3 regions of the Nocardiopsis mangrovi genome follow, and region 1 is predicted to be linked to each of the others. Evidence: riboswitches for the same ligand, from Rfam matches in the RefSeq annotation. Region 1 holds a riboswitch; each other region holds the start of a gene.
The links. A riboswitch is a leader RNA that binds a small molecule or an ion and turns the genes downstream of it on or off. The one in region 1 is predicted to bind S-adenosylmethionine.

Region 1 (9,385 bases):
CGGCGGGGTCAGCGCCGCGGAGGCCGACCGGATGGTCGACGACGCACTGCGCAGCATCCGGACCCAGACCGCGGTCTTCGCGCAGGCCGAGCTGGAACGCGCGAACCGGTTCAGCGCGACGGTCGGCGGATGGTAGTCCCGGGGGCCGGTTCCGGACGCGGAACCGCGTTGCCGGCCCCCAGCCGGTGCACACCCGCAGTGCGCACACCGTGACCGGGACCGCTCCCCGTTCACGGTGATCGTTCCACCACCCCATGCTCCCGGGAGGGGACCCGTGCCACACATGCGGCTGCAACGCTCGGCCTACTGGACGCCGCCCCTGTCGATCACCCTGGGCAGCCTGCCGCGGAGGACCCCCTTCATCCTCGCCAAGCGGCCAGGGGGCTACCTCATCGTCATCAGCGACGGCATCACCTTCGGCGAACTCGAACACGCCTACATGAACACGCTGCGCGGACCGGTGCGCGGCCTGCTGTACGCCGCGTGCGGGGTGCCCGACCCGGCGATCGACCCCGACGGCTACGAGAGAGCCCGATGGTGGGACCTCGACCAGGTCGTCGACTGGGAGACCATCGCGGGGCTCGAAGAGCTCGGCCGGATCGCGCGGTGGCCGCACCGCTGCTGACCCGGCTCCCGCTCCCCGTGCCCGCCTCCGGGGGCATGCGCGCCCGCGATCCGGGAAATGACGGTCTGCGGCGGCGCGGAACGAGACGGGCCGCCGCATCCCCCGACCGCGATCCCGGAAAGGCGGACGCATGGCCGTACGCGTGTGCTCCCTGATCGTCGAAACCCCGCAGACCATCCCCGCGGATGGCGCCTACCACCTGCTGCGCTTCCCCTACTCCGGGGAGTCCTCCGATGCGCACCGCATGCACCAGCCCGGCCAGCCCGACGGCGTCGACTCGGAGTTCCCCGACCCCCGCTCCGGCCTGATCTGGCCCGCGGTCTCGGGCTGGGGGGAGCTGAAGGCGCTCGTGTACTGGGATACGGGCGACTACACCGAGGTCCGCGACCGCTTCGTGCGCGACCCGCTCGACATCGCCACCGGCGCCGATTCCACCTGCACCGAGGACCACCGGGCGACCCCGGGCGGCCAGTACCGCGCGAAGTCGTGGGGTATCTTCGTCGGGCCCGAGACCCCGCTGGGGGTGATGGTGCGGCACAACGGAACGTCGCCGGTGACCGTCACCCAGGCCCAGTTCAAGCTGGCGATCCTGACCTGACGGGGGCCCGGCCCCGCCGGGCCGGGCGGACCACCCGGCCCGCCGGGCCGGGCCGCCGGTTTCGGTCCGACCCGAGTCGGCTATCGGGTGCGTCCGCAGACGGGGTCGGGGTGAGATCCCCTGAGCAGCGGGTATCCGGCGATGGGGGAGTCCGGGCAGGGGTGCAGAGGAGGGGCGTGTGCTGGACGGCGATTGGCTCGCGGAGACCGGATCGGAGATCCGCGGCGTCCTCAAGGTGATGGTCGACGCCGGCTGGCTCCCCGGGGGGACCGCCGTCGTCGGCACCGGGAGCATGTGGGAGTTCATCGCCGTTGGGCGGACCGGCGACGACCCGCAGGCGGGCCCCGCGGCACCCGATGTGCACTACGACGTCGCCAGCCTCACCAAGGTCATGGCGACCTGGCCGCTGGTGGGGCGCGCGGTCGACGGCGGCCTGCTCGACCTCGACGCCCCCCTCGAGGAGTACGTTTCCGGCGGACCGTATCCCGGCGGCACGGTCACCGCCCGGCAGATCCTCACCCACACCTCGCGGCTCAACCCCGTCACCTGGCTGGAACGCTACGTCGGCACCGAGCAGGACCTCGCCGAGGCCATCCTCTCCGAACCGCTCGACGAAGAGGGCTACCGCTACATCGACCGCGGGTTCATCCTGCTCGGCCTGGTGATCGAGCGGCTGTTCGGCGCCCCGCTGGACCGGCTGGCCGGCGACCTGTGGGCCGAGAGCGGCATGGTCGCCACCTCCTACGGCCCCTTGGCCCGGTCGCCGATGGTGGCGCCGACCGAGCGCCGCATCCCCGGCGCCGCGCCCGCGTGGGGCGTCGTGCACGACGAGGCGGCGGCGCTCATGGGCGGGGTCGCCGGCCACGCCGGCGTGTTCAGTACAGCCATCGACCTGGGGGTCTACGCACGCGAGCTGATCCGCGCGCACGCCGAGGGCGACGCCCTCGGGCTGTCGGCGGGGTTCGTCCGGCAGAGCTGGACGGCGCAGGTCCCGGTCGAGGAGCGCTACGCGCGCGGCCTGGCCTGGCTGGTGACCGACGACGGGCTGGTCTACCACAACGGCTACACCGGGGTCAGCCTCTATATGCACCCGGAGACCGGCCGTTATGTGGGCCTGCTGACCAACGCCGTGCATTTCGGCCGGCGCAGAACCGGGCTGTTCGATCTGCGCGCCGCCGTGCGCGCGTCGTTCGGCGATTAGCGCCCGGCGCCGGGCTGGAGCTCGGCGCGGAGCGACCGGAGCAGGCCGGCGACCCCCTCGGGGCCGTCGACCACGAGGTCGGCGCGGTCGGCCAGCGCCGTGACCTCGTCGGACCCGCTGCACACGGTCAGCCCCGGAACCCCGCGCTCGCGCAGGGAGGCGACGGCGTCGAACGCGGCGAGGTCGCCGAGGTCGTCGCCGGCGTAGAGCACCGCTGTGGCGCTGCGGTCGGCGACGAGCGCGGTGAGGGCCGCCCCCTTGTCCATGCCCGGCGGCCGGAGCTCGATCACCATCCGGCCCGGCTCCACCACGAGCCCCGCCCGGTGGGCGAGGTCGGCGAGCGGGCCGCGCAGGGTGCCGAGCACGGTGTCGGGGTCGGGGGTGCGGCGGGTGTGCACGGCCACGGCGTGCTCCTTGTCCTCGACCCAGGTGCCCGAGGGGGCGCCCACGCGGTCGAGGAGCCCGGGGAGCTCGGCGCGGACCAGGTCGATGCCGGGCGGCCCGCCGGGCGACGTGAGCCGGCCGTCCTCCCAGCGCTCGCGGCCGTAGTGGCCCAGCACCACCACGCCGCCGATCCGGTCGAGGCCGCCGTACTCCACCGCGGCGGCGGCCGGCCGCCCGGTGATGACCGCCACCGTTCCGACCAGCGACGACAGGGCCGCGAGGGCGTCGGTGACGCCCGGTAGGGCACGGGCGTCGCGGGGGTCGGGGACGATCGGCGCCAGGGTGCCGTCGAAGTCGAAGGCCAGGAGCGCGCCCGAAGGCCGCTCCACGATCCGGTCCAGCGCGGCGGAGGCCGCGCCGGACCGGGGTGCGGGCAGAGGCATGGGTGGATGTCTCTCGCTCGGTTGGTATATCCGCTCGTGCGCGTATGTGTCTGCTATGCCCTCGTTGCGGGTCGCGGGGCGGCGGCTGCCGGGTCCCGTGGCGCGCTAAAGCTGGATACCCAGCCGGCGGGCGGTGCGCTGGCGTCGCCTGGCGGCGCGCAGGCGGCGGAGTCGTTTGACGGTCATGGGGTCGAAGGCGAGTGCTTCAGGACGGTCGACGAGACCGTTGAGCAGCTGGTAATAGCGGGTGGGGGAGAGGCCGAACTCGTCGCGGATCGCCTGCTCCTTGGAGCCCTCGAACTTCCACCACTGGCGTTCGAAGGCCAGGATGCGCTGTTCGCGGTCTTCGAGGCCGGTTTCCTGTGCGGATGTCACCGCATCCGCGGAGAAATCGGACGGTTCTCGATCAAATAGCCCGGGATCTGACACTGGGCGCCTCCTCGTCCGGATTGGCGCGACTCATGGTAGCGACTCGGCGGGGGCGCTGAGGAGAAGTAGCAGGAGGATCGCCCCCCGCGGTTAGAGTTACCTGTCCTCGTGTCCCGCCGCCGGCGCACGCCCCCGACAGTGGATCACCCAATGCGGCGGTACATGCGAGAATGGCCCGCGTTCGCGCCTGGACGGCCTGGTCGGGGCCGCACTGTATTCGACATTGACGACGATACGTCACGGGGGTCCACCGCCATGCGCACATCCGCAGCCGGGACGCGTCCCGCACGGGCCGCGGGGGCGGCCGCGGCGGCCGCGGCCCTCGCCGTCGTACTCGCCCCGCCCGCGGCCGGCGACACCGGCGCCGAGCTGCGCGTCGACCAGTGGGGCATGGCCGCGGTCGGCGCCGCCGATCCGGCCGGGGAGACCCCCGGGGAGGGGATCACGATCGCCGTCCTCGGCAGCGGAGTCGACGACGGCCACCCCGACCTACGCGACACCGTCACCATCGGTCGCGATTTCACCGGACAGGACCGCGCCCCGGGGGACGACGGCTACGGCGGTTCCACCGGGACGGCGGGCATCATCGCGGCCAGCGGGCACGGGCGCGAGTTCACGGGCGGCATCATCGGGGTCGCCCCGGCCGCCGACATCCTGTCGGTGCGGGTCGAGCCCGGTGCCGGCGACCCCGACCCGGGGGCGGTCGACACCGCCGCCGCTCTCGCCGACGGCATCCGCTACGCGGCGGGCGAGGGCGTGCAGGTCATCACCCTCCCCGAGAGCGCCGCCGACGGCGCCGCGGCCGACCCCGGCGTGCAGGAGGCGATCGACACCGTCGCCCGCCGGGGCGTGCTGGTGGTCGTCCCCGCCGCCGGCTCGGGCGCGGCGGCCCCCGCGGCCGCGACCGGCGACACCGCGGGGGGCGGCGCCGACGAGGACGGCTCCGGCCCGGGCCCCGTTCTGACCGTCGGCGCGTTCGACGAGGACCTGCTGCTCACCGCCGATTCCCCGCGCAGCGACTCCGTGACCCTCGCCGCACCGGGTGCGGGCGTCGAGGTCCTGGAGGCAGGGGAGGGCTACACGACCGCGGACGGCACCGGCCCCGCCGCCGCGTTCGTCGCCGGGGCGGCGGCGCTCGTCCGCGCTGAGCACCCCCAGCTGCTGCCCGGCCAGGTGGCGGGCGCGCTGATCGAGGGCGCGGCCGCGCCCTCCGACGGCGGCGGCCCCGGATACGGCGCGGGATTGCTCGACGTGCCCGGTGCGCTGGAAGCGGCGGGCACGACGGCCGAGGACATCCCCCTCTACGACGAAGACCTGGCCGCCGCGGCCGACGACCCCTTCCTCCCACCGTGGGCGATGTGGACGGGGGCGGCCGTGCTGGCGCTCCTGCTGGCCGCGACCGCGACCCTCCTGGTCCGCCGCTCGACCGCCGACCCCTATGGGCTGTCGTCGCGGCGGCGCCGGGCCGAGGCCGGGGCGGCCGCCGATACCGGATCCGGCCCGCAGGCGGCCGCCCCCCGCGGGCACCGCCGCCGCGGCGGGTCCCGGCGCAAGCGCTGAGCCTCTGCCCCGCCCCGCCCCGCCCCGGCGCGTCCCGGCCGGATCGCCGCCGTTTCGCCAGGGGACACCGGGACCGGCCGCCGCGTCGGGAGCCGGTGCGGCAAGGGCTTGACGGAGGGGCCGCCGGGCGAAAAGCTTGTCCGATATGTCCCCCAGTGATTCCCTGCCCCTCCGCGGCCAGGACCGCGCCGCCCGGCCCCTGGTCGGCCGGCGGCTGGTCGACGGCCGCGTGCCCGTCGCGGATTACGACGCCAAATGGCCCTTCCTCTTCCTCCGCGAAGCCGGGCGCATCCGCAAAGCACTCGGCGAAGCCGTGCTCGACCTCCAGCACGTCGGCTCGACCGCGGTCCCCGGGCTCACCGCCACGCCGTGCGTGGACCTGCTGCTGCTGGTCGCCCATCCCGCCGACGAGGACGCCTACCTGCCGCCCCTGGCCGGCGCCGGGTACACGCTGGTCGACCGCGACACCGGCGGCGACGGTCGCCGGCTGTTCAAGGGCCCCGACGTCAACATCGACCTGCACGTGCTCGGGGCCGGCTCGGCCGAGGCCGCCCGCATGCTGCGCTTCCGCGACCACCTGCGCACCCACCCCGGCGACCACGAGCTCTACGCCGCCGCCAAGCGCGGGCTCGCCGAGCGGCGGTGGGAGAGCGTGCAGGACTACGCCGACGCGAAGTCGCCGGTCATCGACGACATCATGTCGCGGTCCTGACCCCTTCGCGCGCGGTGTCCGGCGCCGCCGACGGCCCCGCGCGGGGCCATCGGGGGGGGCCGGAGCCGGCACGGACACGTCAGCCGAGCGCGCGCAGCTGGTCGCCGAACCAGCGCTGCGGCGACACCGCAGTGGCCTTCTCGGCCAGGTGCGCGCCGCGTTCGCGGCGTTCCGCGTCGGGCATCTCCAGCGCGGTGTGCAGCGCCCGCGCGGTCTCGCTGACGTCGTAGGGGTTGACCAGCAGGGCGTGTGCGCCGAGTTCGTCGGCGGCCCCGGCCTCGGTCGACAGCACCAGGGCGCAGCCGTCGTCGGAGAGCACCGGCCCCTCCTTGGCGACCAGGTTCATGCCGTCGCGGATCGGGTTCACGAGCAGCACGTCGGCCAGCCGGTAGGCGGCCAGGGAGCGCGGGTAGTCGTCGTTGACCTCAAGGATCAGCGGAGTCCAGGAGTCGGTGCCGAACTCCTCGTTGATCTCCTTGGCCACCCGGAGCACCGATTCGGTGTACTCGCGGTACTCCGGGACGTCGCCCCGGCTGGGGTAGGCGAACGCGAGGTGGGTGACGCGCCCGTGCCATTCGGGGTGGTCGCGGAGCATCTCCCGGTAGGCGTCGAGGCCGCGGACGATGTTCTTGGACAGCTCGGTGCGGTCGACCCGGACGATGAGCCGGCGGTCGCCGACTCTTTCGCGCAGCGCGGCGCGGCGCTCGGCGACGTCGTCGGCCGCGGCCCGCTCGCGCAGCCCGTCGGCGTCGGCGCCCAGGGGGTGCACGGCGACACCGATGACCCGGCTGCCGTACTCGACGGTGCGCTTGGCCCAGTCGACGTCGGCGCGCAGGAAGGTCTCGCAGCAGCGCAAGAAGGCATCGGCCCAGCGCCGGCTGAGGAAGCCCAGGTGGTCGGCGCCGAGCATGCCCTCCAGGAGTTCGCGTCCGATGTCGGCGGGCAGCATCCGGAAGTACTCCGGCGGCGCCCACGGGGTGTGCGAGAAGTGCGAGATGCGCAGGTCGGGGCGGCGGCCGCGGAGCATGCGGGGCACCAGGGCCAGGTGGTAGTCCTGCACGGCGACCCGGGCGTTGTCGGCGGAGCCGGTGAGCAGCCCCTCGGCGAACGCGGCGTTGTAGGCGCGGTAGTCGGCCCACTCGGCGCGGAAGCCGGCGCCGAAGCCGGGCTTGTTGGGGGTGTCGTAGAGCATGTGGTGGACGAACCACAGCGTGGAGTTGGCGACCGAGGTGTAGGCGTTGGCGAAGGTCGCCGGGGGGATGTCGAGCATCCGCACGCTGGTGCCGCCCACGTCGAACCCGGCCCGGTCGAGCCGGCCCTCGGGCGCGCGGGCGGCCGCCTGGCGGTCGGCGTCGGACAGGGCCGCGCACACCCAGAGCGTGTCGGCCTGGGCGGCGGCCGAGCTGAGGCCGGACACGAGCCCACCCCCGCCGCGCCGGTGGCGGAGCCCGCCGTCGTCGTCGATCGAAAAGGACACCGGTCCCCTGTTGGATGCGACGAGGATCTGTGCCTTGTCCACCTGATCGTCCACCTCTCGCACGATGTCCGGGCCGAGCTCCCATTTGACCACCCGCCTCCGGCGCCGGGCGGGGCCGGGTGGGTGTACGGGAAGGTGTCATAGGTCTCGCCCGTCACAGTGGAACCCAAACCTGCCGAGATGTCCGCGCGTGTCCGCCCGGATACGGAGCCGGCGCCGCGGCGCGCATCCGGTGCGCCCCAGGGCGTCGCGCGCCCCGGACGGGCGTGCGGCGGCCCGGACGCGCCCGGGCGGCCGCGGCCCGCGCGCCGCCATCGCGGTCGCCCCCGGATGGCAGAGCCGGTGGGGAGTCGGTTACAGTGGCGAACGTATCCCGAGCGGATCACCGACAACTTCATATTGCTCATCCAGAGGGGTGGAGGGAACGGCCCTGCGAAGCCCCGGCAACCATCTCGGCGTGCGATTCCGCGGAAATTGCGGGGCGGCCGGGGCAGGTGCCAACTCCGTCCTGGAGCCAGATCGGCTCACAGGGAAGATGAGGGGAGACGCCTCGCATGGCGATGACCGCCACCGGCCCTGGTGCCACCACCGCCCGCCCTTTCGGCCCCGCAGTGGCCCTTTCCTGCCGCGAGTGCGGCGAGCGCTACGACCTCTCTCCGCGCTTCGCGTGTGAGTTCTGTTTCGGCCCCCTTGAGGTCGCCTACGAGTTCGGCGAGGTCAGCCACGCGTCCATCGCCGCCGGGCCCGCCAGCATCTGGCGCTACGCCGAACTGCTTCCGGTGCCCGCCAACGTCGCCGAGCTGCCCAACATGAACCCGGGCCTCACCCGCCTGGTCCGCGCCGACCGCCTCGCCGCCGAGCTCGGCATGCGCACGCTGCACGTCAAGGACGACTCCGGCAACCCCACCCACTCCTTCAAAGACCGTGTGGTGGCCATCGCCGTCGAGGCCGCCCGCACCTTCGGGTTCCGCACCCTGTCCTGCTCCTCCACCGGCAACCTCGCCGGGGCGGTCGGCGCCGCCGCGGCGCGCGCCGGCTTCGGCTCGTGCGTGTTCATCCCCGCCGGGCTGGAAGAGGGCAAGGTCATCATGGCGGCCGTCTACGGCGGCCGCGTGGTCGCCATCGACGGCAACTACGACGACGTCAACCGGTTCTGCTCGGAGCTGATCGGCGACCCGGCCGGCGAGGACTGGGGGTTCGTCAACGTCAACCTCCGCCCCTACTACGGTGAGGGCTCCAAGACGCTGGCCTACGAGATCGCCGAGCAGCTCGGCTGGCGGCTGCCGGAGCAGATCATCATCCCGATCGCCTCGGGCTCCCAGCTCACCAAGATCGACAAGGGCTTCCAGGAGCTGATCCGGCTGGGCCTGGTCGAGGACCGGCCCTACAAGATCTTCGGTGCCCAGGCCACCGGCTGCTCGCCCGTCGCCCGCGCGTGGGAGGAGGGCCACGACGTCATCCAGCCGGTCAAGCCCGACACCATCGCGAAGTCGCTGGCCATCGGCAACCCGGCGGACGGCCCCTACGTGCTCGACATCTGCCGGCGCACCGGCGGCGCCGTCGCGCACGTCGGCGACGCCGAGGTGGTCGACTCCATCGGGCTGCTGGCGCGCACCGAGGGCATCTTCGCCGAGACCGCGGGCGGGGTGACGACCGGCGTGCTGCGCAGGCTCCTCGCCGAGGGCGCCCTCGACCCCGCGGCCGAGACGGTCGTGCTCAACACCGGCGACGGCCTCAAGACGCTCAACGCGGTCGAGGCCGGGGTGACCGCCACCATCAAGCCGTCCCTGAAGGCATTCAGGGACGCCGGGCTGCTCTGACGCCGCCCCCGCGCCCTTTCCGGCCCGGTCCCGCCCCGTCCGGGCGGGCCGGCGCCCGTTCACGAAGACAAGGAGTCATGCGCTCATGAGCGTCAGTGTTCGCGTCCCCACCATCCTGCGCACCTACACCAAGGAC
Region 2 (9,385 bases), on a different contig from region 1:
TCGGAGCAGTGGATGAACGCCCACCCGTAGCCGACGATCTCGCCCTCGTGGAAGTAGGGCTCGATGAGCTGGATGTCGGTGAGGTGGGTGGCCAGCCCGCCCGACCGGTAGGGGTCGTTGGTGATCACGACGTCGCCGGGCTCCAGCGGGCCCGCCTGCTCCACCGCCGTACGGCAGTTCAGGCCGACGAACCCCGACACCCCGATCCCGCGCGGGTAGGCGGAGAACGCGCCGTCCGGCCCGGCCAGGGCGCAGCAGAAGTCCGCTGTCTCCTTCACGTACAGCGAGCGGCTGGTGCGCTGAAGCGTCAGGCACATCTCCTCGGTGAGGGCCGCGAGCTTGTTGCCGATGATCTCCAGCGTGACCGGGGGAAGTCTCATTCGCTCGTCCTCGCGCGCAGTCGCAGGTTCCCGGCGTCGTCGACGGCGGCCGACCAGCCGGGCGGGATGAGTACGGTGGTGTCGTCCTGCTCGACGACGGCCGGGCCGTCCAGCGCCTGGCCCGCGAGCAGCGCCGCGCGGTCGTACACCTGCGCCTCCACCCGCTCGCCGCGCACCAGCACGGGGCGCCGGCCGCGGGGCCGCGGCGCTCCCGTTCCGCGCGCGGCGGCCCCGGCCGTGACACCGGGCCGCGGGGCGGTGATGGCCAGGCGCACGGTGCCCACCCGCACCGGTGCCCCGGTGTCGCGGAAGCCGTAGAGCCGTTCGTGCTCGGCGTGCAGCGCCCCGGCCAGGGCGGCCGCGTCCAGGAGGGCCGCGTCCCCGCCGGTCCCCAGGGGCACCCGCAGCTCGAACGCCTGGCCGACATAGCTCAGGTCCGCCGACAGCGAGATCACCGGGTCGGCGGCGGGCGCCCCGTCCTGCTCGGCCAGCCATGCGCGGGCCTCGGCGGCCAGCCCGGCCAGGACCTCGCGGACGCGGGCCGCCACGGTGTCGTCCAGCGGCCGGCGCAGGCTGCGCGCGAAGTCGCGGCGCAGGTCGGCGGCTGCCGCGCCGAGGGCGCACAGCGTGGCCGCCGACGCCGGGACCAGGATGTCGCCGATGCCGACCTCCTCGGCCAGCACGGCGGCGTGGGTGGGGCCGGCGCCGCCGAACGGGACGAGGGTGAAGTCGCCGGGGTCCAGCCCCCGCTGGGCCAGCGTCTTCTGGAGCTCGACCGCCATGCCCGCGGTCGCGATCCGCAGCGCGCCGTCGGCCGCCCGCTCGGCGGCCTCCCGCCCCCGCCCGGCCCCGATCCCGGCCGCGACCGGCTCCAGCGCGCCCAGCGCCGCGGCGGCGTCCAGCCGCATCCGGCCGCCCAGGAACGCCCCGGGGTCGATGACACCGGTGGCCAGGTAGCAGTCGGTGACCGTCGGCCGCTCGCCGCCGCGCCCGTAGGCCACGGGGCCGGGGTCGGCGCCCGCGCTCTCGGGGCCGACCTTGAGCACCCCGTGGGCGTCGACGCGCACCACCGAGCCGCCGCCCGCCCCGATCGCGCTCACCGCGACGACCGGCAGGATCAGCGGCAGCCCGCCGATCGTGGTGTGGACGGCGAACTCCGGCTCCCCGTCGACGGTCACCGCGATGTCGCTGCTGGTGCCGCCCATGTCGAAGGTGACGATCCGGTCCACCCCGGCGGCCGCGCCCAGGCGGGCCGCCGCGGTCACGCCGGCGGCCGGCCCGGACAGCACGGTCTCGATCGGGCGCGCACGCGCCGACGCCAGGCTGAGGGACCCCCCGTTGGAGGCGGTGATGTGCACGGGGGCGCGCACGCCCAGCTCGGCGAGCAGCCGCTCCAACCGGTCGAAGTAGCGGCTCATCAGCGGCTGGATGTAGGCGTTGAGGCAGGCCACCAGGGTCCGCTCGTACTCGCGGACCTCCGGCCACACCGCGGCCGACGACACCACCGGCATTCCGGGCAGCAGCGCGCCCAGCCGCGCGGCGACATCGGCCTCGAACCCGGGGTCGGTGTGCCCGTGCAGCACGACCGCCGCCACGGCGTCGGCCCCGGTCGCGGCCAGCTCCTCGGCGGCGCGGGCGAGTTCGGCGTCGGAGGGCGACCGCAGGGCGGCGCCTTCGGGCCCCAGCCGCGCCGGGATCTCCACGATCCGGTCGCGGGGGACGAGCGGCTCCTCCTTGGCGGCGTGCAGGTCGAAGGAGGACGGCATCCGGCTGCGGCCGATCTCCAGGATGTCGCGGTAGCCCTCGGTCACGGCCAGGGCGATGCGCGCACCGCGCCGCTGGATGATCGCGTTGAGGCCGATGGTGGTGCCGTGGGTGATCCCCGTCAGGTCGCCGGGGCGCAACCCCGCGGCGGCCACGACCGCGGCCAGCCCGCGGGCCACCGCCAGCGCGGGGTCGGCGGGGGTGCTGGGCTCCTTGTGGTGGGCCGTCCCGCCCCCGGGCAGCGCGAGCACGAAGTCGGTGAACGTCCCGCCGACGTCGATGCCCACCCGCGCCCCGCCCGCCGCGGCGCCGGCTCCCGGCGCCCCGGGTGCGGGGGTCGTCGTGCCTTCGCCGGCGGTCACAGTGCCTCCGAGAGCTTGGTGAAGCGGTCGACCAGGACCATCACGACGACGCTCGTGAGCATCAGCAGCGTGGACACCGCGGCGACCGAGGGGTCGAGTTCGAACTGCACCGCCGAGAAGATGCGCACCGGAACGGTCACGGTGTTGGCCCCCGACACCAGGACGGAGACCGCGACCTCGCCCAGCGACGTGACGGCCGCGAAGACGGCGCCCGCAAGGATCCCCGGCCGCAGCAGCGGCAGCGTCACCGTCCAGAAGACGCGGGCGCGCCCCGCCCCGAGGGTCGCCGCCGCCCGCTCCAGGGCGGGGTCGAGCTGGCGGGCGCTGACCAGGATGGTGCGCACGGCGAAGGGCAGCGCGACCACCGAGTGCGCCAGCCACAGCCCCGGGATGGTGTTGAGCAGGCCCAGCCCCTGGAAGTAGTAGAGCAGCCCGAGCGCGATGATGATCTCCGGGACCATCAGCGGGGCCAGCGCCAGCCCGGCGATGAGCCCGCGCCCCGGGAAGGTCCCGCGCGCCAGGCCGTAGGCCGCGAGGGTGCCCAGGACCACGGTCGTGGCCACCACCATCGCCACCAGCAGCCCGCTCAGCCGGAAGGACACCCCCCAGTCGGGCGAGCCCAAGACCTCGGCGTACCAGCGCAGCGACACGCCCTCGGGCGGGAACGCCAGCGACGCGGCGGGGTTGAGCGAGCTGATGGCCAGGACCACCAGCGGCGCCGCCAGGAACACGAACACCAGCACCGCGGGCAGGGCGACCGCGGTCCGGACGGCGCCGCGCGCCAGGGGGCCGCGGCGCCGTGCGACGGGGGACGCGGGCCGTGCCGGGCCGCCACCGGCCGCGCGGGCCCCGGCGATCTCAGCCATGCAGCTTCCTCTCCCAGAACCGGAACCCGGCGCCCATCGCCGTGACGCACACCAGGGTCAGGACGAGCAGCGTCAGGCTCAGCGCCGCCGCCACCGGGTAGTCGTAGACGCTGGTGATCTGGCTGTAGACGCGCAGCCCCGCGAGCGGCTGGTTGGCGCCGCCCACCAGCAGCGGCGTGATGTAGATGCCCATGGCCAGCGGGAACACGATCATCGCGGCGGTCGCGATCCCCGGCACGCTCAGCGGCAGGGTGACCCGCCCGAACGTGCGCACCGCCCCTGCTCCCAGGCTGTGCGAGGCGCGCCGCAGGTCGGGGTCGATCCCGCCCAGCGCCGTGGTCAGCGGGATGATCGCGAACGGCAGCAGGACGTGGGTGACCGAGATGGCGACCGCCGCGTAGCTGGTCAGCAGCGGGGCGGGCCGTTCCAGCAGCCCCGTCGAGGTCAGGAACCGGTTGACGACGCCGTTGGCCGACAGCAGCACCACCCAGCCGTAGCTGCGCACGACCACGCTGGTGAGCAGGGGGGACAGCACGATCACGAACATCAGCGTGCGCAGCACCCCCGGCCGCGCCCGCGCCAGCGCGTAGGCCGCGGGGTAGCCCAGGACGACGCACACCACCGTGACCAGCAGCGCGGTGAGCAGGCTGCGGACCAGGGCGTCGGAGAAGAACGCCTCGGTGAACACCCGCTGGTACTGCACGAGGGAGTACTCGGGCAGCGGGTTGCCGGCCGCGTCGACCGGGTGCAGGCTCAGCGAGAGCACCCGGACCAGCGGCACCAGGAAGAACGCCGCCAGGAACACCACCGCGGGCAGCACGTAGCCCATTCCGGTGCGGGGCGGGCGCCGGGTCGGCGCCGCGGAGGGGGAGGGGGCGGGGCCGATCGCCATCACCGGGTCCCGCGCCCGGCCGTTCCGGCGCCCGCGTCGGCGTCCTCCGGACCGGCGAAGCGGATCACGTCGGCGGGCGACCAGTGGGCGGTCACCCGCGTGCCCGGGGGCGGCGGTTCGGCGGCGGTGCGGGCCCCCAGGGACACGCCCTCGGCCACCTCGATCTCCGCCTGCCAGGCGTCGCCCAGGAAGGCGCGGTAGACGAGCACGCCGTCGGCGGACCCCCGCCCCGCGCCGCCGGGTGCGGCCGCCTCGCGGGTGCCGACCGCGACCTTCTCCGGCCGCAGCGCCACCACGGTCTCCCGGCCCGGCGCGAGCCCGGCCAGGCCGGTGCGCACCCGCGCCTCGCCGGAGACCAGGTCGCCGTCGCCGTCGGCGACGCCCTCGATCACGTTGGCCGCGCCCACGAACTCCGCCACGAACCGGCTCACCGGTGTCGCGTAGACCTCCTGCGGGGTGCCCAGCTGCTCGATCCGCCCGCCGTTGAGAACGGCGATGCGGTCCGACAACGACATCGCCTCCTCCTGGTCGTGGGTCACGAACACCATCGTGATCCCCAGCCGCTGCTGGAGTTCGCGCAGCTCGACCCGCATCTCGCGGCGCAGCTTGGCGTCGAGGTTGGACAGCGGCTCGTCGAGCAGCAGCACCGCGGGGCGGGTGGCCAGCGCACGGGCCACGGCGACCCGCTGCTGCTGGCCGCCGGACAGCTGCCGGGGGCGGCGCCGGGCGTAGTCCTCCAGACCGACCAGGCGCAGCGCCTCGGTGACCCGCTCGATGCGCTCGGCGCGCTCCACCCGGCGCACCCGCAGCCCGTAGGCCACGTTCTCGGCGACCGTCATGTGCGGGAACAGCGCATAGCTCTGGAAGACCATGCCCAGGCCGCGCCGGTGCGGGGGGACGTCGGTGAGGTCGGCCCCGTCGATGGTGATGCGGCCGCCGGTGGGCAGCACGAACCCGGCGAGGGAGTTGAGCAGGGTCGTCTTGCCGCACCCGCTGGGGCCCAGGATCGACAGGAACTCGCCGCGGCGGATGGCCAGCCGGTCGACGTCGAGGACGCCGGTGCCGTCGTAGCCCGCGGTCAGCCGCTCGACGACGACGTGCTCGCCATCGGCCCCGGCCGGCCCGTCACCGGGACCGCTCACTGGAAGATCTCGTTCCACCGCTGCTGCCATTCGTTGAGGTTGGGGGTGGCCGCGTCGTAGTCGACCCAGGTGAAGCCCTCGTAGACCTCGGGCCCGTACTCCACCTTCGCGGTGAACTCGGGGTCGTACTCGATGGAGTCGTTGCCCCCGCCGTAGAAGGTGCCCTGCGCGAACGGCTTCTGGTGCTGGGCGGAGGTCAGGTAGTTGAGGAACCGGTAGGCGGCGTCGGTGTTCTCACTGCCGGCCGGGATGTAGTAGGAGGTCAGGGCGCCCACCGCGCCGGAGGTCGGGTAGCTGAACCCGATCGGCTGCCCCTCGGCCTCCATCGCGAAGGCGCGCCCGTCCCAGAACGGCACGATCCAGGCGTCGCCGTTCTGGATCGTGGTGGCCACGGTCCCGGCGTCGGCCGGGTAGGCCGAGACGCAGTCCTTCAGCTTCTCCAGGTCCTCGAAGGCGCGGTCGACGGCGTCGGGCTCCGAGAGCGTGCCGCCGTTCTGCGCGACGAGGGCGGAGAAGAACTGGAGGCCGGCGTTGTAGGTCAGCGGCGGGAGCGCGATGTGGCCGCAGTACTCCTCGTTGAAGATGTCGGTCCAGTCCTGCGGGGCCTCGTCGATCTCGTCCGTGCGGTACAGCAGCCCCAGCGACCCCGTGGTCAGCGGCGCCCCGTAGGCGGAGCCCTCGACGGTGGACTGCTCCACCAGAACGGGGTCGAGCTGGGACCAGTGCTCCAGGCGGGTGGTGTCCAGCGGTTCGAGAACGTCGTTGTTGACCGCCTGGTGGAAGGTCTCCGAGGTGAGCGCCACGACGTCGAAGGGCGGGTTCTCCCCCTTGGCGGCGCGCAGCCGGGTGAGCCAGTCGGCGTCGGCACCGGTGACCACGTTCACCGTGATGCCGGTCTCCTCCTCGAACGGTGCGACGAAGGACTCCTCGAACAGGCTGCCCCACTCGCCGGCGAACGCGGTGACGGTGATCTCGTCGCCGCCCCCGCCGCCGCCGGAGGTGTCCACGCCGCCACAGGCGGTCGTGGCCAGCAGGAGCAGCGCGGACGTCGCCGCGCCGGAGGTGAGTGCGACCCTGCGTCGAGTCGTGGATTGCATCGGGCGTCCCTTCGCCTGTACTTCTCGGCGGCCGGGGGCAGCGGCGGCAAGCGCCCTGCGCCGGGGGTCGGGGCCCGCTGCCGGTGGCGGGGCTCCGCGCTTGCCGCCGATGCCTTCGGCACCGGCCACGGCCATGTCCTCACCCGGGGCACCCCGCCGCGGAGGAGGGTTGCCGTCCAGCCAGCCGGGGCTTGTCGCTGGAACTCGTGACGAAGATCAACATAACAGAGAATCCCGACATTTCCACTCTTGGAGGTCGGGTGCCCTGTCGCACACTCCGCCCTGGTTCGGCCGGCGCCCGCCCGCCTCCCCCGTCCCCCGCAGCGCCGCTCCGGCACCGGGGTACAGGGTCCGAACTGCGGAGATCATTCGACCGCAGGGTGTCACAGGGGCGACCCGCGCGCATCGCGGCGCGCCAGGACGGCCCCGCGGAGGCGGCCGCCCGGCCGCGAGTACCGGGCGGGGTCGTGGGTAGTCGGGGCGCCAGGTTCGCCCCACCCGCGGGCGAGGGCAGCCGAGGAGCCGAGGCCGTGCACGATCCCGCGAACGAGACGCCGGCGCGCGACCACCCCCGCGTCTTCGCCGAGATGGCGCGCGACCTGCTCTCCGAGGACTCCGTCCGCGACGTCCTGGACGCGATCGTCCGGCTGGCCGTGCACACGCTCGACGGATGCGAGGAGGCCGGGATCCTCATGGCCGACCGGCCCGGCCGCGCGTTGTGTACCGCCGCGGCCACCGGGGAGCTCGCCCGTGCCGCCGACCGGGCCCAGTTCGACTGTGACGAGGGCCCCTGCCTGGCCGCCGCGCGCGGGGAGCGCGCCGTCCGCGTCGACGACATGGCACGGGAGGACCGGTGGCCCGCCTACCGGGCGCCGGCGCTGGCCCTGGGGATCGGCTCGATGATGGGGTTCGAGCTGTTCACCCACGACGGGTCGCTGGGTTCGCTGAACATGTACGCCACGCGGACCGCCGCCTTTGACGCCGCCGCCCAGGAGAGGGGGTGGGTGTTCGCCTCGCACGCCGCCGTCGCCATCGCCTCCGCCGAGCGCGAGGCCGCCGTCCGCGCGGGCCTGGCGACCCGGCACGACATCGGGGCGGCGGTCGGCATCCTGATGGAGCGCCACCGGCTCAGCGACGCCGAGGCGTTCGACGTCCTCAAGCGGGCCTCCATGCAGACCAACACCAAGCTGCGCGACGTCGCCCTGCGCGTGACCGGCGCCGGCGCCGTGCCGGCCCCGGCGCCGCCGGGCGACGCCGAGACCGGGGACCCGCTCGCGGGACCGGCCCCGGCGGACTCCGCCGAGCCCGCCTGAACGACCCGGCCCCGCAGCGCGGAGGGGTCCCGGCCGAGGGAACGGCCGGGACCCCTCCGCGCCCGCCGCCCCCGCCCGCCCTGCCGGCGGGAGGGGACGCGGGTGCCGGCCTACAGGCCCGAGGCGAGAACCACCCCGTAGCCGGTCGGCACATCGGGGTCGCCCTCGTCGTAGGACGAGCCGACGGACACGACCGCCTGCGTGCCGGGCACGAGGGCGAGGTCGCGGACGCTGAGGTCGTAGTTCTCGATCTCAGGCGTGTCGCGGGTGACCGTCCCGGCGGAGTCGTGGTGCACGAAGGTCGGGTCCCAGGACTCCTCCTGGATCCACATGCCGCCCGAGCCGTCGTCCTCGATCGCCTCCAGGCTCGCGTTGCGGTCCTGGTCGACGGTGACGTCCCAGCTCTCGCCGTCGTAGTGCGCCGTCAGCGGCCAGTACTCGTTGATGTCGTCATCGTTGAGGTCGTGGACGTAGCCCACGGCCGTGATGTCGTCACCGGCGCGCACCAGAACGTCGTTGAACGTCGCGCTGGCGATCTCCGAGGGCAGTTCGACCTCGGGGACCTCCAGGTCGGTCCACTCCGTGCCGTTGTAGAGCGCGGCGAGCGGCTGGGCGTCGGAGGTCGAGCCCACCGCGACCACGGTGTCGCCGTCCGCGCCGTCGATCGCCTGGTTGGCGCCGGCGGGCGGAGACGTCCAGTCACGCCAGATCTCGCCGTCGAAGCGGACCGCGCGGGTGTCGCCGACGGCGTCCTCGGCGATCAGCCACGCCTCGTCCTCGGCGAGGACGTCGAGGTCGTTGGGGGTCAGCCCGGCGTCCATCTCGTAGGGCGTCCAGTCCGTCCCGTCGAAGTGGATGGCGCTGACGCCGTCCACCGTGGGGCCGACCGCCCAGGCGTTGTCCGGCCCGGAGGCACCGGCGACCTCGGGCTTCAGCGTCCAGTCGGCGGGAAGGTCCTCCTGGGCCCACTCCTGGCCGTCGTAGCGCTGGATGTAGGTGCGCGGCGTGTCGCTGTCGTCGGGGTACTGGGCGCCCAGGGCCCACACGTTCTCGGAGTCCCCGGCGGCGACGGAGGTGAACATGACGTCCTCCCCCTGTGCGCCGTACACCTCGCGCCACTCCTCGGCGGCCGATGCGGGCCCGGAGGAGAGCCCCAGAACGGCGACCGCGACCGCCGAGCCGACACCGGCCCGCTTCATCAGCGGCTTGGCATCCGCCATTGACACACTCCCCATCATTCGGTGATCACAACATGACATGTGTGTGACGCCTGAGGTGATGGAGAAGTTCAGCGTAGATCGCCCGAATTTTCGCCGAAACCCTTATTCCGTGGGGGTTCCGCGGTCTGCCCGCCCCATCCGCGCAGGTCCGTGGCCGTGCCGTCGCGGCGAGGATGTCCGGCCGGCCCCGCGGGCGGTTCCGGCCGGAAGCGCCCGCCGGAGCCCGGCGCGGATCAGCCCGCCGACGGCGCGGGGCCGTCGCACGCGGGGAGCGCGGTGAGCGTCCCCTTAGCGGTGCCGATGATGGGCCGGGACATCAGGCTGATCTTGCTGGCCGGCATCACGGAGC
Region 3 (9,385 bases), on a different contig from region 1:
AGCGTGCGGTCGCCGAAGTGGCGGTTGACGCGCAGTTCGAGGACGGCCACGACGATGTGGCCGAGCCGCCAGGCGATGGTGGTGAAGGGCGGCGGGACGGGTTCGGGCCACTCCCAGTCGGCGGCGAAGGAGCCGTCGGGGCGCGGCCGGACCGACCAGCAGCCGTCGACCGGCTCCCAGAAGAACTCGTCGTCGCCAAGGCCCCGGAGGCGGGGCCACAGCGTGGTGTCCCAGTGGAACTCCAGCTGGGCAAGTATCTCCCCGGTCCAGTTCATGCCGTCTCCTCCCCCCGGCGCCGGAAGGTGCCCGGCGCGTCCCGCGTGGGCGGCGGGCTCAGTCCCTGCGCCCGACGCCGGCCAGCACCCCGGTTCCCTCGGCCGTGACCTCCTCGTCAGGGTAGGGCCACCAGGCGAGGTCGGCGAGACCGGGCTCGATCACCGTGAACGGCTCGAACACCGCGGCCGCGAGTTCGCGGGAGTGCGCGTCGGGTGCGGGGGCGGTGCCGGAGCGGTCCGGGGAGACGCGCTGGGCGATGGCGACGTGGCTGCCGGGGCACAGGACAGCGTGCAGGGCGCGGACGAGGTCGTGCGGGAGGTGCGGGTCGCCGCCGTGCCCGAGGGCGAGGGGGGCGGTGTCGGTGAGCAGGACGGCGACGGGGGCGCCGAAGTCGATGAGCCCGCGCGCTCTGAGCCGGGTGACGATCAGCTCGGGGCGCATGCTCTCGACGGCCACGGTGGGGACGGCGGCGCTTCCGGCGGGCGGCGTGGTGCCGTGCAGGGAGACGGCGGTGTCGGTGTCGACGTAGACGACGCGGGCGTCGGGGTCGTGGGCGCGCGCGGTCTGGGCGATGCCCTCACCGGCGGGCAGCCGGGATCCGAGGTCGATGAACTGGCGGATGCCGGCATCGGCGGCGAGGTAGCCGACGACGCGGCGGAGGAAGCCCCGGCGGGACTGGGCGAGCCGGGCCGGCGGAGCGGTATCGGCGCCGCCGGACGGGTCGGGGCGGGAGGGCCGGGAACGGGCGCGGTGGTCGCTGATGCGGATGACGCGCGGCGTGGGGATATCGGCGAGGGGCTGGTCCTCGCCGATGTGCAGTGCCCGCCGCTTGTCGGTCACGATGCGCCCCCCGGGCCGTCGCCGGTGCCGGGCGGCGCCGGTCGGCCGCGCGGGGGCCGTGCCCCGCGAGCGAACGTACGCCGCCCCCCATTAGCGCCCGATGTTACCGGTCGTGAGTGATGTGTTTCACCATTGAATTATTTAACGGTGTCGAATGCAACCTTTACGGAGAAGATCGCGTTTTGACCGTTTTGTAGATTTATGACCCTTTATGCCGGAGTTCCCGGAAGGACATCGGGGAAGCCGCGGCCGTCGGGCACCGGGGCGATGCGCCCGTCGTCGTCCTCGTACTCCCAGCGGGGCCCGCGCGCGGCCAGCTCGGCGACGGCCCCGATCAGCCGGTCGACGTGCTCCTCGGTGGTCCCCAGCCCCAGGCTCGCCCGCACCGCCTGGGCGTGTCCCTCGGGCAGCAGGCAGCGCGTGAGCAGGTGCGCGCAGAACAGGCCGTCGCGTACCCCGATGCCGTACTCCGCCGACAGCGCCGCCGCGAGGAGGTCGCTGGGCAGCCCGTCGACGACGAAGGACACGATGCCCACGCGCGGGTGGCCGGCGTCCCACAGGCTCAGATCGCGCACCGCCGGAACGGCGGCCAGCCCGGCCCGCAGCCGGTCCAGGAGCGCCTGCTCGCGGGCGTGCAGGGCCTCCTGCCCGGCCGCGGTCAGCGCGTCGCAGGCCGCGGCCAGGGCGACCGCCCCCAGCACGTTGGGGCTGCCGGCCTCGTGCCGGGCCGGCAGGTCGTTCCAGCGGACGTCGTCCTCGGTGACGTTGCCGGTCGCGCCGCCGCCGGCGAGGTAGGGGGTGGCGGCCTGGAGCCAGTCGGTGCGCCCGGCCAGCACCCCGGCGCCGAAGGGGGCATAGAGCTTGTGCCCGGAGAAGGCGACGTAGTCGGCGCCGGTGTCCTCCAGGCTGAACCGCCGGTGGGGGACGAGCTGGGCGGCGTCGACCGCGATGCGCGCGCCTGCGGCGTGGGCGACGGCGGTCAGCTCCTCGACCGGCCAGATCTCGCCGGTCACGTTGGAGGCCGCGGTGACGCACAGCAGGCGCGGCCCCTCCGGCGCCGACCGCAGTGCCTCCCGTGCCGCCTCGACGGCCGCGGCCGGGCTCTCGGGCAGCGGCAGCCGCACGACGCGCCCGGCCCTGCTGCCGCGGTGCTGCCAAGGCAGCAGGCTCGCGTGGTGCTCGCCGGCGAACACCACGACGGTGCACTGGTCGGGGATGGAGCGGGCCAGCAGGTTGAGGGCGTCGGTGGTGCCGCGGACGAACACCACCGCGTCGTTGTCCCGGGCGCCGAGGAAGGCCGCCACCGTGCGCCGAGCGCGCTCGTAGGCCGCCGTGCTGACCTGGGAGTGGAACCCGGCGCCCCGGTGCACGCTGGCGTAGTAGGGCAGGGCGTCGCCGAGCACGTCGCGCACAGCGGTCAGACACGGGGCGCTGGCGGCGTAGTCGAAGTTGGCGTAGTCGACCTCTTCGCCGGTTACCAGCGGGATACGCACGCCGGCCCCGACTACGGCGAGGCCGGCGGTGGGGAGGGGATCGATGGTCGGGTTTTCGGCGACGGCAGTCATGGTGGCACCTCCAGGGCCCTCAGGGACCCCGGGAGGAGCGCACAGCAGCACTGCGGCTCCGGACCGGACGGGGTCCGCGCTTGCCTGACACGGTTACGAAGCGGTCGTGTCTCGACCTGGTCCTCACCCGGGGCACCCCACCGCGGAAGGAGGGTTGCCGGCCAGCAAGCCGGGGCTTGACGCTGGCGCTCATGACCTGCGGTGGACTATATCGCACCCGCCCGGAACCCACGCAACCCGGGCACCCGGGACCCCCGATCGAGCGTGCCTGTGGGCCCTGGAGGCGCCCCGCAGGCCGAGCGGGAGGCGCCGCGGGGCGGATCGGCGGGGGGAATTGACAATGGGCGGAGCCCATCGGTGATACTGGCCTCGTCTGCCCTCCCGCTGAGGACGCCCGGCTCTTCCCGGCCGCCCTGCCAGGCGCGAGACTCCAGCACACCGGAGTTTCACGCTGCCCAATGGAGGGGGACCCGTGCGCCGTCCCGATCGCACATCCGAGCTCTTGCAGGACCCCGATGTGGTCCTCGTCTCCGGCTACGCCCGGCTTCCCGACGGCGTGGCCAGCCACGCGCAGTACGAGCGCCTGGGCGTGGTCCTCGCGGTGAAGCTGTCCGACGGCCGCATCGTCGCCGCCGACACCACGCTGCTCACCGACCTCGCCAAGGACTTCTTCCGCGCCCTGGTCGAGGGGCTCTCGGTGACCTCCGACCTCGCCGAGATCGTCGAGCGCGTGCAGACCCGCTACGCCGGGCAGTCGGGCGCCGCCCTCACCACCGCGCTCCGCCGCTGCCTGGAGACCTACCACCAGCTGCGCGAAGGGGCCGCCGCACCCGCGGACCGGCCCTGACGCGCCACACCGGCTCACAACCGACCCCCAGCGGAGACGAGGAGCGCACAGGTGGAGACGACGAACGACGACGCGGCGGGCGGCGGCGCGGTGCCCCCGTCCGGCACGCCCCCGCCGCTGGCGGGGGTCCGGGTCACCGACCTGTCCCGGGTCCTGGCCGGGCCGTACGCGACCATGCTGCTGGCCGACATGGGCGCCGAGGTGGTCAAGGTCGAGCACCCCGGGCACGGCGACGACACCCGCGCCTGGGGACCCCCCTCGGCCGGGGGCGAGGCCGCCTACTACCTCGCCGTCAACCGCGGCAAGCGGAGCCTTGCCGTCGACGTCAAGGACCCCGACGGACTGGCCGCGGTGCGCGAGCTGTGCGCCGGCTCCGACGTGGTGGTCCAGAACTTCCGGCCCGGCGTGATCGAGCGCCTCGGGCTGGACCACGCCGCCGTCTCCCGGCGCAACCCCGCCGTGGTCTACTGCTCGATCACCGGGTTCGGCCCGGGGCACACCCCTGAGGGCCGGCCCGGCTTCGACCTCATCGTGCAGGCCGAGAGCGGGCTGATGGCCGTGACGGGCGACGCCGACGGGCCGCCCGCCAAGGTCGGGGTCGCGATCACCGACGTCCTCACCGGACTCAACGCCGCCGTCGCGGTGCTCGGCGCGCTCGTGCGCGCCCGCGCCACGGGCCGGGGCGAGCACGTCACCGTGTCGCTGATCAACTCCGCCCTGTCGAGCCTGGTCAACGTGGCCCAGAACGCCCTGGTGACCGGGGAGGAGCCCGGGCGCTTCGGCAACGCCCACGCCAGCATCGTGCCGTACCAGGCGTTCCCCACCGCCGACTCCGAGATCGTGATCGCCGCGGGCAACGACGCCCTCTACCGGCGGCTGTGCGAGGTCCTGGACCGCCCCGACCTCGCCGCCGACGCCCGGTTCGCCACCAACCCCGAGCGCGTCGCCCACCGCGCCGAACTCGTCGGCGAGATCAGCGCGACGCTGCGCACCCGCCCCGCCGCGGCCTGGACGGGCCTGCTGCTGGAGGCCGGGGTCCCGGTGGGCCGCGTGCGCGGCGTGCTCGACGCCGTGCGCACCGCCGAGGCCGCCGGCGACGACGTCCTGCTGGCCACCGACCACCCGCTCGCGGGGCGGCTGGAGACGGTCCGCGCGGGGTTCCGGACGGACTCCGCGCCGGCGGGGGCGGCCGGGGCACCGGCCGCCCCTCCCCCGCTGCTGGGCCAGCACACGTCCCGCGTCCTGGCCGAACTCGGCCTGCCCGCCGATCGGATCGACGCGATGCTGGCGCGCGGGGCCGCCTACCAGCACGGCGTCGAGTGATCCCGCCCCGGGCCACCGCACCGCACCGCGCCCCCATCCGCATCCGCTCCGACCGCAGGACACCCGGACCCGAAAGGACCACCACCCCATGAGTGAGCCGCGCAAGGCCGCCGCCCCCGACCCCCACGACTTCCTCGCCGTGGACGGCACGCTCTCGCCCGAAGAGCGCGACATCCGCGACACCGTCCGCGACTTCGCGGCGCGCGAACTGGTGCCGCGGGTCGCCGACTGGTTCGACGCCGGGACCATCCCCGACCCGCGCGGCCTGGCCAAGTCCTTCGGCGACCTCGGCGTGTTCGGCATGCACCTGGAGGGGTACGGCTGCGCCGGGGCGGGCGCCGTCGCCTACGGGCTGGCCTGCCGCGAACTGGAGGCGGCCGACTCCGGGCTGCGCAGCTTCGTGTCGGTCCAGGGGTCGCTGGCCATGGCCGCGATCCACAAGTTCGGCTCCGAGAAGCAGAAGGCCGATTGGCTGCCGCGCATGGCCGCCGGGGAGGCGATCGGCTGCTTCGGGCTCACCGAGCCCGACTCCGGCAGCGACCCGGGCTCCATGCGCACGCGCGCCCGCCGCGACGGATCCAACTGGGTGCTCGACGGCACCAAGATGTGGATCACCAACGGGTCGATCGCCGACGTCGCCGTGGTGTGGGCCGCGACCGACGACGGCATCCGTGGGTTCCTCGTCCCCGCCGGGACGCCGGGGTTCACCGCCAATGTGGTCCACCGCAAGCTGTCGCTGCGCGCCTCGATCACCGCCGAACTCGTCCTTGAGGGCGTGCGGCTGCCCGCGGACGCGCTGCTGCCGGGCTCGCGCGGCCTGGGGTCCCCCCTGTCGTGCCTCAACGAGGCCAGGTACGGGATCGTGTGGGGAGCGGCGGGGGCGGCCCGCGCCTGCTATGAGGCCGCCCGCGACTACGCGCTCACCCGCGAGCAGTTCGGGTCCCCCATCGCCGCCTTCCAGCTCACCCAGCGCAAGCTGGCCGACATGCTGGTCGACGTCAACCAGTCCGCGCTGACCGCGCTCCAGATCGGGCGGCTCAAGGACCGGGGCGACTGCCACCGCGACCAGGTCAGCTTCGGCAAGTTCGCCAATGTCGCCGCCGCGCAGCGGGTGGCGCGCACCGCGCGGTCGGTGCACGGCGCCAACGGGATCACCCTGGAGTACCCGGTCCTGCGGCACATGCTGAACCTGGAAACGGTGGCGACCTACGAGGGGACCGAGGAGATCCACGCCCTGAGCCTGGGCCAGGCGGTCACGGGGATCTCCGCGTTCCGCTGATCCCCGTGACCGCGGGGCCCGGCGCCGCGCGGGCGCCTGTGCGGCCGGGCCGGAGCGACCGCAGGTGGCGGCCCGCGGCGCGCCGCGCCGCGGGCCGTTCCGGCTCGCGGCGCTAACACCACAAAGCACAATATGGTGAGGAGCCGAACGAGGGAGATGCCGATGGGCAACGAAGCCACTCACTTCCGGATGACGAAGCTGAGGCGCACCGCCAACGCCGTCCTGGGAGGCTTCATCCGGTACGGGGTCGGCCCGTCCCGGGTGCAGCTGCTGACCACGCGCGGACGCAAGTCCGGCTTCCTGCGCACCACCCCGGTCGCCCTGGCCGAGACCGAGCAGGGCCGGTTCCTGGTCGCCCCGTACGGCGTGGTGGGCTGGGTGCGCAACATCCGCCGCGACGGCTTCGCCACGCTGCGCCACGGCGGGTGGATCGAGCTGGTCAGCGTCGTCGAGGTCGGCCCGGAGCGCGCAGCCCCGGTACTGCGCGAGTACGTGCAGGATCCGGGCACGGCGCTGGTGGTCGCCCCCTACTTCGAGGCGTCGCCCGACTCCCCCGTCGAGGAGTTCGAGAAGGAGGCGGCCGCCCACCCCGTCTTCGAGATCATCCGCAGCACCACCATCCGGATCTGACCGGGCGGCCCGGCAGGAGCCGGGCCGCCGGCGGCGCCCTGGTGCCGCCGGGCGGACCGCGGCTCGCGCGGGGGCGGTGGCCGTCCCGAGGCCGGGGTCTACATCCAAAGCATCATGGCCGATCGGCTGTCCGGGGGACGCGCGGCGCCCCCCGCCGCGGCCACCCTGAGAACCTGCGCGGCCGCCGAGGCGGCGGCCGCACCGGCCGATCAGGGGGCAGCACACGATGGACCCGACCGCGACCCGCTCCGCAGAGTCACCGCCCGGGCGGCCGAACGGGGGCGCGCGGCTGCCCCTCCTCGACGTCCTGCGCGGGACGGCCGTCCTGGGCACCCTCGGCACCAACGTGTGGCTCTTCGCGGCGCCCGGCGCCGAGGCCGCGGTCCTGTTCAACGGGGCCGCGCTCGCGCCGGTCGCCGCCGTTGCGGCCGACCCGTCGGTCGCGACGGTGCTGGAGGCGATCGTCCGCTTCGCGGCCAACGGCAAGTTCCTGGCCCTGCTGACCGTGCTCTTCGGGGTGGGCCTGGCCATCCAGTACCGGTCGGCCGAGCGGCACGGCCGCGCCTGGCCCGGCGCCTACCCGCGCCGGGCGCTGTTCCTCTTCGCGGAGGGCGCCGTCCACTTCACGCTGGTCTTCGCGTGGGACGTGCTCATGGGCTACGCCGTGACCGCCCTGGTGGTGGCCTGGCTGCTCGCCCGCACCGAGCGCGCGCGGCGCATCGCGCTGTGGACGGCCGCCGTGGTCCACGGCCTGCTGATGGTCCTGCTCACCTGGGGACTGTCGGCCCAGGCCACCGGTACCGGGGCGCCCGCCGACGTGGTCGGCCTCTACGCCCAGGGCGGCTACCTCGAACAGATCGCGTTCCGGATGGAGCACGCGGTGCCGCTGCGACTCGAACCGGTCATCTCCTTCGCGATGATGGTGGTGCTGTTCCTGGTGGGCGTCCGGCTCTTCCGCGCGGGCGCGTTCGGCGACGACGCCGCCGCGCGGCGCATCCGGGCACGGCTGATGGCGTGGGGCCTGGGGCTGGGGCTCCCGCTCAACATCGCCACGACCCTGGCGGGGCCGTCGTTCACCTTCGCCGACCGCTACCTGGCGGCGCCGCTGGTGGCGCTCGGGCTCATCGGGCTCATCGGCTGGGCGCTGGACCGGGTGCGGCGCCCGGGGGTGCTGGTCACCTCCCTGTCGTCGCTGGGCCGCACGGCGCTGAGCGGCTACGTGCTGCAGAACGTGCTGTGCGTGCTCGCCTGCTACGGGTTCGGCCTGGGACTGGCGTCGACGCTGGCCGGCACCGGCCCCTGGTGGGTTCTGGGCCTCTGGGCCGCGGTCTGCCTGGTGCTGCTGACGGCGTCGACGCTGTGGCTGCGCCGCTTCCGGCACGGCCCCTCGGAGGCCGTGCAGAAGTGGACGCTCGCCAAGCTCCCGGAGCGCTGAACGCCCCGCCGGGGGCGGTCCGCCCCCGGCCGCGGTCAGCCGGTGAACAGCCGGGCGGCGGTCAGCGCGACGCGGATGACCGCGTATCCCAGCAGCAGTGCGACCACCGCCCAGGACAGGACCAGCCACGGGATGCGGCGGGTGCCCCCGCCGGGGGCCTGGGGCCCGGTCCCGGGTGCCCGGAGGTCCGGTCCGGGCGCGGCCGCGGTGCCCTCGGGCTCGTGGAACCGCGCCGCGACCGGGCGGATCGCGAGGTTGGCGGCGAAGCCGACCGCCAGGATCGCCACCATGGTGAACAGCGGGGCCTGGTAGGCGCTCTGGGTCAGGGTCCCCGGCTCGCCCTCGGCGTCCAGGAATCCGTTGACGATGAGCGGCCCGGCGATCCCGGCCGCCGACCAGGCGGTGAGCAGCCGGCCGTGGATGGCCCCCACCTGGTAGGTGCCGAACAGGTCCCGCAGGTAGGCGGGCACGGTCGCGAAGCCGCCGCCGTAGAACGACAGGATGACGCAGGCCAGGACCACGAACAGCACCGTGGAGGTGCCGCCGACCGTGGCCAGCAGCGTGTAGCAGATCGCGCCCGCGCCCAGGAAGACGATGTAGACGGGCTTGCGGCCGATGCGGTCGGAGGCGGTCGACCAGCCGAACCGCCCGGCCATGTTGAACAGCGACAGCATGCCGACGAACCCGCCCGCGGCGACCGCGGTGACCGCGGTGGCCGTGCCGTCGCGGAAGAAGTCCTGGATGAGCGGGCTGGCGTGCTCCAGCAGCCCGATGCCCGCGGTGACGTTGCTGAAGAGCACCACCCACAGCAGCCAGAACTGCGGGGTGCGGATGGCCGTGGCGGCCGACACGCTCGCGGTGGTGATCATCGGGGCGCGGCGCACGGTTTCGGGGTCGAACCCGGCGGGCCGCCAGCCCTCCGGGGGCACCCGGATGAGCAGCACGCCCATGGTCATCAGCACCAGGTAGCCCAGGCCCAGGGTCACGAAGAGCCCGACCAGCGCTCCGCCGGAGGCGACCGATCCGGCCACCGCGGAGTCGTAGGAGGGGTCGTAGAACCCCATGAGCTGGTCGGAGACCGGGGTGGCGACCAGGGCGCCGCCGCCGAACCCCATGATCGCCATGCCGGTGGCGAGCCCCGGGCGGTCGGGGAACCACTTGATCAGGGTGGAGACCGGGGAGATGTAGCC

Region 2: it holds a riboswitch for S-adenosylmethionine, as region 1 does, so the genes downstream of both, ACFO4E_RS19795 (ABC transporter substrate-binding protein) here and thrC (threonine synthase) in region 1, are expected to answer to the same signal.
Region 3: it holds a riboswitch for S-adenosylmethionine, as region 1 does, so the genes downstream of both, ACFO4E_RS06440 (aminotransferase class V-fold PLP-dependent enzyme) here and thrC (threonine synthase) in region 1, are expected to answer to the same signal.

Annotation. Positions count from the first base shown of each region.
Region 1 covers NZ_JBHSFQ010000010.1:98,197-107,581, forward strand. The annotation lists gene ACFO4E_RS12865 (hypothetical protein) at 1-136, shown strand, start outside; gene ACFO4E_RS12870 (hypothetical protein) at 284-625, shown strand; gene ACFO4E_RS12875 (hypothetical protein) at 756-1,223, shown strand; gene ACFO4E_RS12880 (serine hydrolase domain-containing protein) at 1,402-2,424, shown strand; gene otsB (trehalose-phosphatase) at 2,421-3,251, opposite strand; gene ACFO4E_RS12890 (DUF3263 domain-containing protein) at 3,357-3,626, opposite strand; gene ACFO4E_RS12895 (S8 family serine peptidase) at 3,936-5,240, shown strand; gene ACFO4E_RS12900 (GrpB family protein) at 5,386-5,952, shown strand; gene ACFO4E_RS12905 (alpha,alpha-trehalose-phosphate synthase (UDP-forming)) at 6,032-7,471, opposite strand; SAM riboswitch class I at 7,830-7,971, shown strand; gene thrC (threonine synthase) at 7,984-9,249, shown strand; gene ACFO4E_RS12915 (ubiquitin-like small modifier protein 1) at 9,335-9,385, shown strand, end outside.
Region 2 covers NZ_JBHSFQ010000021.1:786-10,170, reverse strand. The annotation lists gene ACFO4E_RS19820 (hydantoinase B/oxoprolinase family protein) at 1-380, opposite strand, end outside; gene ACFO4E_RS19815 (hydantoinase/oxoprolinase family protein) at 377-2,506, opposite strand; gene ACFO4E_RS19810 (ABC transporter permease) at 2,503-3,372, opposite strand; gene ACFO4E_RS19805 (ABC transporter permease) at 3,365-4,264, opposite strand; gene ACFO4E_RS19800 (ABC transporter ATP-binding protein) at 4,264-5,406, opposite strand; gene ACFO4E_RS19795 (ABC transporter substrate-binding protein) at 5,403-6,503, opposite strand; SAM riboswitch class IV at 6,595-6,715, opposite strand; gene ACFO4E_RS19790 (GAF and ANTAR domain-containing protein) at 7,034-7,816, shown strand; gene ACFO4E_RS19785 (hypothetical protein) at 7,927-9,036, opposite strand; gene ACFO4E_RS19780 (hypothetical protein) at 9,270-9,385, opposite strand, start outside.
Region 3 covers NZ_JBHSFQ010000004.1:151,728-161,112, forward strand. The annotation lists gene ACFO4E_RS06430 (DinB family protein) at 1-275, opposite strand, end outside; gene ACFO4E_RS06435 (SAM-dependent methyltransferase) at 334-1,116, opposite strand; gene ACFO4E_RS06440 (aminotransferase class V-fold PLP-dependent enzyme) at 1,326-2,681, opposite strand; SAM riboswitch class IV at 2,753-2,878, opposite strand; gene ACFO4E_RS06445 (DUF3870 domain-containing protein) at 3,154-3,528, shown strand; gene ACFO4E_RS06450 (CaiB/BaiF CoA transferase family protein) at 3,580-4,851, shown strand; gene ACFO4E_RS06455 (acyl-CoA dehydrogenase family protein) at 4,940-6,130, shown strand; gene ACFO4E_RS06460 (nitroreductase/quinone reductase family protein) at 6,293-6,760, shown strand; gene ACFO4E_RS06465 (DUF418 domain-containing protein) at 6,987-8,195, shown strand; gene ACFO4E_RS06470 (OFA family MFS transporter) at 8,231-9,385, opposite strand, start outside.